DNA from 3 places in the Methylibium sp. Pch-M genome. Region 1 is predicted to be linked to each of the others. Evidence: predicted binding sites of a transcription regulator. Region 1 holds the regulator's gene; each other region holds the start of a gene.

What was found. The regulator FNR, encoded in region 1, switches genes on or off when oxygen is low (the NO sensors DNR and NnrR bind a similar motif). The targets are predictions, from matches to a motif close to TTGATNNNNATCAA.
Region 2: C1M51_RS11235 (DUF2892 domain-containing protein) is a predicted target of FNR. The motif match lies at 1,938-1,951, and genes of this name have one in related genera.
Region 3: C1M51_RS15050 (universal stress protein) is a predicted target of FNR. The motif match lies at 1,527-1,540, and genes of this name have one in related genera.

What each region holds. Positions count from the first base shown of each region.
Region 1 covers NZ_CP029606.1:3,321,504-3,324,769, reverse strand. The annotation lists gene ccoG (cytochrome c oxidase accessory protein CcoG) at 1-794, shown strand, start outside; gene C1M51_RS16040 (nitrogen fixation protein FixH) at 819-1,067, shown strand; gene C1M51_RS16035 (hypothetical protein) at 1,100-1,354, shown strand; gene fnr (fumarate/nitrate reduction transcriptional regulator Fnr) at 1,385-2,116, opposite strand; gene hemN (oxygen-independent coproporphyrinogen III oxidase) at 2,293-3,266, shown strand, end outside.
Region 2 covers NZ_CP029606.1:2,338,756-2,342,021, reverse strand. The annotation lists gene C1M51_RS11250 (copper resistance protein NlpE) at 1-256, opposite strand, end outside; gene C1M51_RS11245 (GFA family protein) at 558-971, shown strand; gene C1M51_RS11240 (2-keto-4-pentenoate hydratase) at 1,012-1,842, opposite strand; gene C1M51_RS11235 (DUF2892 domain-containing protein) at 2,009-2,206, shown strand; gene C1M51_RS11230 (carboxymuconolactone decarboxylase family protein) at 2,226-2,603, shown strand; gene C1M51_RS11225 (glutathione S-transferase family protein) at 2,654-3,266, opposite strand, start outside.
Region 3 covers NZ_CP029606.1:3,114,658-3,117,923, reverse strand. The annotation lists gene C1M51_RS15060 (DMT family transporter) at 1-434, shown strand, start outside; gene C1M51_RS15055 (sulfurtransferase) at 605-1,483, shown strand; gene C1M51_RS15050 (universal stress protein) at 1,603-2,037, shown strand; gene purN (phosphoribosylglycinamide formyltransferase) at 2,069-2,698, opposite strand; gene C1M51_RS15040 (hypothetical protein) at 2,824-3,266, shown strand, end outside.

The sequences.
Region 1 (3,266 bases):
TGTGCAAGTACATGTGCCCGTACGCGCGCTTCCAGAGCGCGATGTTCGACCACGACACCTTGATCATCAGCTACGACGGCGGGCGCGGAGAACCGCGCGGCTCGCGCCCGCGCAGCCTGGCGCACGACGCGCTGGCCGCCCAGGGCAAGGGCGACTGCATCGACTGCACGCTGTGCGTGCAGGTCTGCCCGACCGGCATCGACATCCGCGAGGGGTTGCAGTACGAGTGCATCGGCTGTGCCGCCTGCATCGACGTCTGCAACGGTGTGATGGACAAGATGGCGTATCCGCGCGGCCTGATCCGCTATGCCACGCAGAACGGCCTGGCCGCCGGACGGAGCACGCTGGACTGGCGGCGCGTGCTCCGTCCGCGGGTGCTGGTCTACGGCGTGATCCTGCTGCTGATCTCGGTCGGCTTCGTCACCAGCCTCGTGCTGCGCAGCCCGATGCGCGTCGACGTGGTGCGCGACCGCGGTACGCTGGCACGGCTGGTCGACGAAGGGCGCATCGAGAACGTCTACCGGTTGCAGATCATGAACGCCACCGAGTCGGCGCAGCGCTACCGGGTGGTGGTGAGCGACATCGCCGGTGCACAGGCGCAGGTGCGTGACGAGGTGCGGCTGGCCCCGGCCGAGTCGCGCTGGGTGCCGGTCGCGGTACAGGTGCCGCCGCAGAGCGCCGCGGCGCTCGGCCCGGGCGCCCACCCGCTGCGCTTCGAGATCATCCGCGAGGCCGATGGCGTGCAGCCGGCGGCCAGCGTGTCCGAGAAGTCCACTTTCGTCGTGCCGCGCTGAGTGCGGCCCCCTCCGGAGCAGCCCATGATCCCGAACGAGAACGCAACCCGCCCGACGCCCATGCCGGAGCGGCCGCTGCCCTGGTGGCGCGAGCCCATGCTGTGGCTGGTGCTGGGCGGCCCGCTGGCGGTGGTGGTGGCTGGCATCGTCACCGCCGTGATCGCCGTGCGCGGCAGCGATCCGGTGCTCAGCCGTGGCAGCGAACCGCTGGGCAGCGACACGCCGGCGGTGCAGGCGCGCAACCATGCGGCCACGCCGCGTCCCGAGCGCTGAACGTACCGCGCATCGACCCGGAACTCGCGACGATGAGACAACGCACGCTGTGGATCGCCTGGCCGTCCTTCCTGATGGCCGGGGTGCTGGAGACCCTGGTGTTCAGCGCCGCCGACCCTGCGGACCTGAGCGGCTGGGTCGGTCGCGCACTGGAGACGGTGTCGCCGGCCGGCGTCTACACGCTGGCCTTCTTCGCGTTCTGGATCGTGTGCGCGCTGGCGTCGATGCTGACGCTGCTGCTGGCGACGCCGGAGCCGGCCAATACCGAGCCTCGCCGCTGGCCCTGAGTCGCGCCGGGCGAGGCCGGCGGCGAGCCTTCAGCAGGCCGGGCCGTTGACGAGCCGGCGCAGCCCGGATTCGTCGAGTACGCGGATGTCGCGCTGCTTCACCTCGAGCAGGCCTTCGTCCTGGAACTTCGAGAAGGTGCGGCTCACGGTCTCGAGCTTGAGGCCGAGGTAGCTGCCGATCTCCTCGCGCGTCATGCGCAGCACCAGCGACGAGGCCGAGAAGCCGCGCGCCTGCAGCCGCTGCGTCAGGTTGAGGAGGAAGGCGGCCAGCCGTTCTTCGGCCCGCATGCTGCCGAGCAGCAGCATCACGCCGTGGTCGCGCACGATCTCGCGGCTCATGATCTTGTGGAACTGGTGCTGCAGCGGCGTGGATTCGCGCGACAGCTTCTCGAGCTGCGAGTAGGGGATCTGGCAGACCTGCGAGTCCTCCAGCGCCACCGCGTCGCAGGCATGGCGGTCGGTGCTGATGCCGTCCAGGCCCAGCAACTCGCCGGCCATCTGGAAACCGGTCACCTGGTCGCGGCCATCGTCGGCGGACACGCAGGTCTTGAAGAAGCCGGTGCGCACCGCATAGAGCGACTCGAAGCGATCCCCGGCGTGGAATAGCGTGTCGCCGCGCTTCACAGGGCGGCGGCTGCCGACCAGCTGGTCGAGGTGGTCAAGGTCATCGTCCGACAGGCCCACCGGCAGGCAGAGCTCGCGCAGGTTGCAACTGGAGCATGCGACCTTGAGGGCCTCGATGCGGATCGGTTCACGTTCCATGCGCTTCATTATGATCTTGTGCGCCGCCCGCGATGGCGCATGCGAGTCGGCGGCGGTGTCGTGAGGGGCAAGTTGCATGATCGACCTCAAGCTGTGCGTGGATTGTCGGAGGCCACCGGCGACCGGCCTTGACCCAGATCAAGAGCCCGGTGAGAGGCCCTCGGCACAGTCCGGACATGCCCCCTCCGACCCTGACCGACATGCTGGAACCGGCTGCGCCGAGCGAGGAACTCCTGAGTCGTCTGGACGCCGGTGGGCCGCGCTACACCTCCTACCCGACCGCCGACCGCTTCGTGGAGGCCTTCGGCCCTGCTCAGTACCGGCAGGCCCTGGGCCAGCGCCGCAGCGGCGCCCCGGCGGCGGGCGCCGTGGGCGGTGGCACACCGCTGTCGATCTACGTTCATATCCCATTCTGCGAGTCGGTCTGCTACTACTGCGCCTGCAACAAGGTGATCACGCGGCAGCACCGGCGCGGCACCGAGTACCTGGAGTGGCTGGGCCGCGAGGTGGCATTGCACCAGGACGTGATCGGCAGCCGCCAGCGCGTCAGTCAGCTGCACCTCGGCGGCGGTACGCCGACCTTCCTGGACGATGCGGAGCTGTCGCAGCTGATGGCTCTGCTGCGCGGTGCCTTCGACCTGCAGCCGCAGGCCGAATGCTCGATCGAGGTCGACCCGCGCACCGTCAGTGCCTCGCGGCTTTCGCACCTGAAGGCGCTGGGTTTCAACCGCCTGAGCTTCGGCGTGCAGGACTTCGACCCCGAAGTGCAGCACGCGGTGCACCGCGTGCAGCCGCCCGAGCAGGTCGAGGCGCTGATCGCCAGCGCGCGCGCATTGGGCTTCGATTCGATCAATGTCGACCTGATCCACGGCTTGCCCAAGCAGACCCCGGCCTCGCTGGCCCGGACGGTGGAGCAGGTGGCGCGGCTGCGGCCGGACCGTGTGGCGCTCTACAGCTATGCGCATCTGCCGCAGCGCTTCAAGCCGCAACGGCGCATCCATGCGGCAGACCTGCCGGGCACCGCCCAGCGCGTGACGATGCTGTCGAACGCGATCGCCGCCTTCCTGGCGCACGGCTACGACTACATCGGCATGGACCACTTCGCCCTGCCGGGTGACGCGCTGGCCGCGGCCAAGCGGCAGGGCCGGCT
Region 2 (3,266 bases), 980 kb from region 1:
CCGCGAACAGCAGCGTGTCCGTCTCGCCGCGCAGCATCAGCAGCGTGCCGGCGGCATTCAGCTTCCAGTGGCCGAGTTCGGAGTACGGCCCCTCCGGCTTGCCCAGGTAGGTGCGGCGCAGGCGGTACAGGCCGTCCGCACGCAGCGTGAGCGTCTGCGCCACGCCGGCGCAGTCGGCACAGGGCAGGACGCCGGCGAAGGTGGCGGGCACCGGCAGGGTCGATTGCGCCGATGCGCTGGCGAGCGCTCCGCCCATCAGGACGAAAGCCAGACACGGCACAAGCCACCGCGGCACGCCCGGCGCGCGATGCGCCAGCGCCATGGCGCCACCGCCAACTGTTCGAATCATCGACCGCCCTCGCTCCAGCCCCCACTGGCTCCCACCGCTTTGTAGCCGATTTCCAGGCCACCACGGCGCGACCGCACCGCCCGTCTTGCACCGATCCGACTGTCATGCGCCGGAACACCCGCAACCGCCCGCTGGCGCGCCGCCACCCACGGTGCTAGCGTCGCCCCAGCGGGCGCGTCCGATGCCCGGATCTGAAGGAGACTCTCCCATGGAAATCGTCGGCGGCTGCCTGTGCGGCAAGGTTCGCTATCACGGCTCGGCGCAACCGGTGTTCACCGCCGTGTGCCACTGCAAGCACTGCCAGAAGCAGTCGGGCACCTCGTTCTCCATCGTGCTCGGCCTGCCGCGCGAGAGCCTGGTGATCGAGGGTGGCCCGGTGTCCACCTACCGCGACACCGGCGAGAGCGGCCTGCCGGTGGATCGCAAGTTCTGCCCGAACTGCGGCTCGGCCATCGTCTCCGAGGTGGCGGCCGCACCCGCCCTCACTTTCCTGAAGGCCGGCACGCTGGACGACACCTCGGCGCTGCAGCCGCAGATGGAGATCTGGTGCGACCACGCCCAGCCCTGGGTGGCGCAGGATCCGAGCCGGGCCCGCATGCCGGCCAATCCGCCGCTGGGCTGAGGAGCCGCCGAGAACCCCGCGGCGCCGCGCCGCGCGCGCGTCAGTCGACGAACTCGACCGCCAGCCCCGGCAGGTCGATGCCACGCAGCACGGTGTGCCAGGTCTGCCCCGCACGCACCGGCTGCGCGGTGGTGAGCGTGCCGGTGGTCACCAGTTCGCCGGCCTGCAGCGGCAGCGCCTGCGGCTGACGCGACAGCACGCCGGCCAGGTGCGCCAGCGCGGCCAGCGGGTTGCCCAGCACGTTGGCGCCCACGCCCACCTCGCGCACCGCGCCGTCGCACACCAGCTCCAAAGAAAAGGCCGCCAACGCCGAGCGCAGGCCGGGTTGCAGGCGCGCCACCGGCTGCGGCTCGCCGACCAGCAGTGCACCGTGCAGCGCGGCGTCGGCCACCGTATCGGCAGCGCGGAATTTCCAGCCCGGGAAATGCGACTGCACGATCTCGAACGCATGCGCCACCCAGTCGATGCAGTCCAGCAGTGCGGCCGGGTCGGCGCCCGCCGGCGGCGCGCGATGGAAGTGCAGCACGATCTCGGGCTCGATCTTCGGCTCGGTGAACGGCGCCAGCCGGCACACGTGCCGTCCACCCGACACACGCACCACGGTACGGTCGTAGACGTGGGCCCATACCGGATCGCGCACGCCGTACAGCGACCACATGTCCGGGTTGGTGAAGCCGATCTTGCGACCGATCGCGCGCGCGCCTTCCCGCAGCCGTGCCTCGTGCACGAGCTGCGCCACCGCGTACGCGGCCGGCACGTCGAAGCCGTCGAGCTGCGACGTGAAGGGCTCGATCTGCCGGGTCGCGTCCTGTGCGGCCTGGATCTGCCGAGCCAGGGCGTCGAGAGAGGGCGGTGCGATGGTCATCGTCATGCGTGCATCCCCGAAGCGTCGCTCGAAATCGACAGCGGCACGCTAGCGGTGGCGGTCGAACGAAGTCAATCCCCTTTCCTGTTCGAACCCCGGTCTTGATCCATGTCAGCGCTGCACCCGCCGCACGGCGAGATGATGAGGTCGGCTTCACTCCAGGAGAAACGCCATGAACCCCAACGTGGGAACCCTCGACCGCAGCGTGCGCATCGTCGTCGGCGCCGCACTGATCGCCGCCACCGTGGCAGGTGTCATAGGCCCCTGGGGCTGGCTCGGCGTGGTGCCGATCGCCACCGGTTTGTTCCGCTTCTGCCCCGCCTACCTGCCGTTCGGGCTGAACACCTGCGCCACGCGCAGCGGCAAGTGAGCGACAGGCACGCACCGCCATGGCCGACCGCACCGACAACCGCCCTCCCGCCCGGTACCGAGAGCTGACCCTGGATATTTCCGCTCGGCTTGCCACCCTGCGCACGGGCGTCCCCGACGTGATGAAGGGTTTCGGCGAGCTGGGCCGCGCAGCGATGGCCGATGGCGCGCTGGACAAGAAGACCAAGGAGCTGATCGCTGTGGCACTGAGCGTGGCCGCGCGCTGCGACCCGTGCATCGGGTTTCACATGCAGGCGTTGACGAAGCTCGGCGCGTCGCGGCAGGAGCTGGACGAAGCGCTGGGCGTCGCCGTCTACATGGGCGGCGGACCGTCGCTGATGTATGCGGCCCATGCGGTGGCCGCCTACGACGAGTTCGCGCGCGGTTCCGACATCTAGTAGCGCGCCGCCGTCACACGCGACAGGAGACGGCGGTGCGCCGGCCGGCGCTACACGGTCGCGGCCGGGTAGCTGCCCTCACCGTGGGGCGCGGCACGGAAGACCGGCAGCGCCTCGGCCTGCGCCGCATGCGCGGCGAGCCGCGGATGTGCCGCCGCGTCCACCACCTCGGGGATCAGCGCCTGCGTGAAGCGCCAGGCCACCGCGATGGAGACGCCGGCCTGGTCGATGTGGTCGCTGTCCACCGCCAGCGGCCGCTGCGCCAGCGCAGCCTCCAGTTCGCCATAGGCCACGCGCAGCTGGCCGCTGACGCGGTCGAACCACGGCGCATGCACCTTGTCGGCCGGGCGCAGGTTCTCGTAGACGATCTGCACGCTCTTCTCGCAGGCAGCGAGCGCCAGGCCCAGCAGGCTCAGCGTGCGCAGCCGCGCGGCCGGATCGGCCGGCATCAGGCTGCGGCGCCGCGCCGCCGGCAGGGCCGCCGCCAGCGTCTCGGCATGTTCGAGGATCAGGTTCGAGTCGAGCAGCACGCTGCCGTCATCGCACACCAGCGACGGCGCCTTGACCACCGGGCTGATCTGGCGGAACGTGTCGAAGCCCCGGAACACCGAGATCGAGCGGTGCTCGAACGGCAGCCCCAGCAGCTGCAGCGACACCGCGACG
Region 3 (3,266 bases), 210 kb from region 1:
GCCTGCTGTCGGCGGTGGCCTACCTGCAGGTCACCGCGCTCGGCCGGGCCGGCGAACCGGAGCCGCGGGTGGTGTTCTATTTCTCGGTCGGCGGCATGGCCGCCGGCCTGCTGACGGCGCTGCCCACCGGCGGCTTCACCGCCCACACCGATGCCTTCGCCGCGTTGATGCTGCTGGCCGTGGGCGGGTTCGCCACCGCGGCCCAGCTGCTGATGACGCGCGCCTATGCCACCGGGCGGCCGCTGGTGAACGCGAGCCTGCAGTACCTCGGCATCGTCTACTCCTTCGTGTTCGGCGCGCTGCTGTTCGACGACCCGATCACGCCGATGGCGCTGGGCGGCATGGCGCTGGTGGTGGCCGCTGGCATCGCCGCCACGCAGCTGCGCAACCGCGCGGCACCGCGCGATGCAGTGCAATCGACCCTGGAGACGTGAACCACCCCCGTTGCGCCTTCGGCGCTCCCCCTCCAGGGGGGCGAGCCCGGACACACAAGCTCCGGTGGAGCTTGTGTGCCTGGCGAGCGGCCGAGCCACTGGCTCGGCGCGGCCTGCAAGGCACGCTGGCGGCCGCGCGCTGCCCTGAGTCGCTTACAAGGAGAAGTGCGTTGAATGATGCTGCATCTGCCCTACCCCTGCCACTGATCGAGGCCGTGGCGCTGCGCGAGCGGCTCGCCGCCGGCGCGCAGACCGTCGTGGTCGACACCTCGTTCGACCTGGCCGATGCCGCGGCCGGCGAACGCAGCTACCGCGAGGGCCACCTGCCCGGCGCCCACTACCTGCACCTCGACCGCGACCTGGCCGACCACGCGCCGGCCGCCGACGGCCGCTTCCGCGGCCGCCACCCGCTGCCGACGCGCGAGGCCTTCGCCGCGACGCTGACGCGCCTGGGCATCGCCCCGGCCACGCCGGTGGTGGTCTACGACCGGCAGGGCGCGATGTTCGCCGCCCGCGCGTGGTGGATGCTGCGCTGGCTCGGCCACCGCGAGGTCGCCGTGCTGGACGGCGGGCTCGCCGCATGGCGCGCGGTCGGCGGCGCGCTGGAGAGCGAGACGCCGACGGCCGTCGCGGCGCGGCTCCCCTACGTACCCGCGACCTCGCTGGTTCCGACGGTCGATGCCGTCGCGCTGCAGGCCGGACTCGGTCGCGTGCGGCTGATCGACGCGCGGGCGCCGGAGCGCTTTCGCGGCGACGTCGAACCACTGGACCCGGTGGCCGGCCACATCCCCGGGGCGCTGAACCGGCCGTTCAAGGACAACCTCGACGCCGAAGGCCGCTTCCTCGCGCCCGCGGTGCTGCATGCCGCCTTCCTGCCGCTGCTCGCCGGCCGGCCGCCGGCCGAGACGGTGCACCAGTGCGGCTCCGGCGTCACCGCCTGCCACAACCTGCTGGCGATGGAACGGGCCGGGCTGCCCGGCGCCGCGCTCTACCCGGGCTCATGGAGCGAGTGGTGCGCCGATCCGGCGCGCCCGGTGGCGCGCGGCTGAGCGGAAGTCCGCGCCGCGCCCGCGGGCAGGCTCGACGCAAAGCTTGATCCTCGGCAAGATCAGGGGCTGGGCACGGGCGCAAGATGCGCTCGTCCCTTTCCTCAGCCAAGGAGGCCGCCATGTACCAACGCATCCTGGTTCCCACCGACGGCAGCGACGTCACGGGCAAGGCCGTCGCCACCGCGGTGTCGCTCGCCAAGGCCCTGGGTTCGAAGATCGAGGCGCTGAGCGTCAAGGAGCCCTTCCCCTACAGCGCGATCAGCGAGATCCAGCCGGTGGCGCCGCAGGAGTACTTCGACGCGCAGGAGCAGATCGCGCAGCGGCGCGTGCAGCAGGTCGCCGCCGCCTGCCAGGCCGCCGGCCTGGGCTGCGAGACCTACACCATCGAGGCGCTGCACCCCTACGAGGCCATCATCGAGCACGCGAGCCAGCGCGGCTGCGACCTGATCGTGATGGCCTCGCACGGCCGCCGCGGCATGAGCGCGCTGCTGCTGGGCAGCGAGACCCAGAAGCTGCTGACGCACACCGCGATCCCGGTGCTGGTGGTGCGCTGAGCGCAGGCCCGGGCTGCGGCCCGGGCGGAGTTCAGAGCAGCAGTTGCGCGGCGCCGTCGCGCTGCCGCACCACGCCGTTGGCCTCGATCCGCAGGGCCCCCTCGACCGCCCAGCGCACCGCCATCGGATAGAGCCGGTGCTCGCTGGCCAGCACGCGGGCGGCCAGCGTCTGCTCGGTGTCGTCGGGCAGCACCGGCACCGCCGCCTGCGCGACGATCGGGCCATGATCCAGCTCGGCGGTCACGTAGTGCACGGTGGCGCCGGCCAGCTTGCAGCCGGCCTCGATCGCGCGCCGGTGGGTGTGCAGGCCGGTGAAGGCCGGCAGCAGCGACGGGTGGATGTTGAGCAGGCGGCCGGCATAGCGCTGCACGAAGCCCGCCGTCAGGATGCGCATGAAGCCGGCCAGCACCACCACGTCGGGTGCGTGCGCATCGATGGCCTGTGCCAGCGCGGCGTCGAAGCCCTCGCGGTCGGCGTAGGTGCGGTGCTCGACCACCGCCGTCGCAATGCCCCTCGCGGCAGCGTAGTCCAGGCCCGCGGCATCGCCGCGGTTGCTGATCACCGCCGCGATCCGGGCCGGCCAGGACTGCGCGGCGCAGGCCTCGACGATGGCTTCCATGTTGGAGCCCCGGCCGGAGATCAGGATCACGATGCGCTTCATGGGCCGGCAGTGTAGGCGGGTATCGCAAGCCGCCGATAATCAGGGCCCGGCCCACGACGCCTCGGCGACAGGCCCTCCGGGCTGCTCGTTGCAGCATCCCGCGACCCACCCCACGCTCCCACGCCATGAACGCTGTCCCCGGGCGCTCGCTGCCCTCTTCGCTCTCCCTGTCGTCGCACACCTGGGCGCCGATCAGCCGCGCCGAGATCGTCACGGTCGCGCTGCTGGCGGCGATGGTGCTGTGGCTCGTGGCGATCGCGCTGTCGGGCGACCAGGCGATGGTCGACTGGCTCACCTCGGAGGACGGTCCGCTGGAATGGACCAGCGTGTTCGCCTGGCTGCTGCTCGCGGTGGTGGTGCTCGCCACCGGCGGCCTGAACCGCCACACCCTGCTGCTGGCCGCGGTGAGCCTGCTGTTCTGCGCGCGCGAACTCGACCTGCACAAGCAGGCGGTGTTCGGCGGCGTCAGCTTCCTGAAGATCAACTTCTACCGCGGGCACGAGGTCACGACGCTGCAGAAGCTGCTTGGCGGCCTCATCGCGCTCGGCGTGCTCGGCACCGTGCTGGC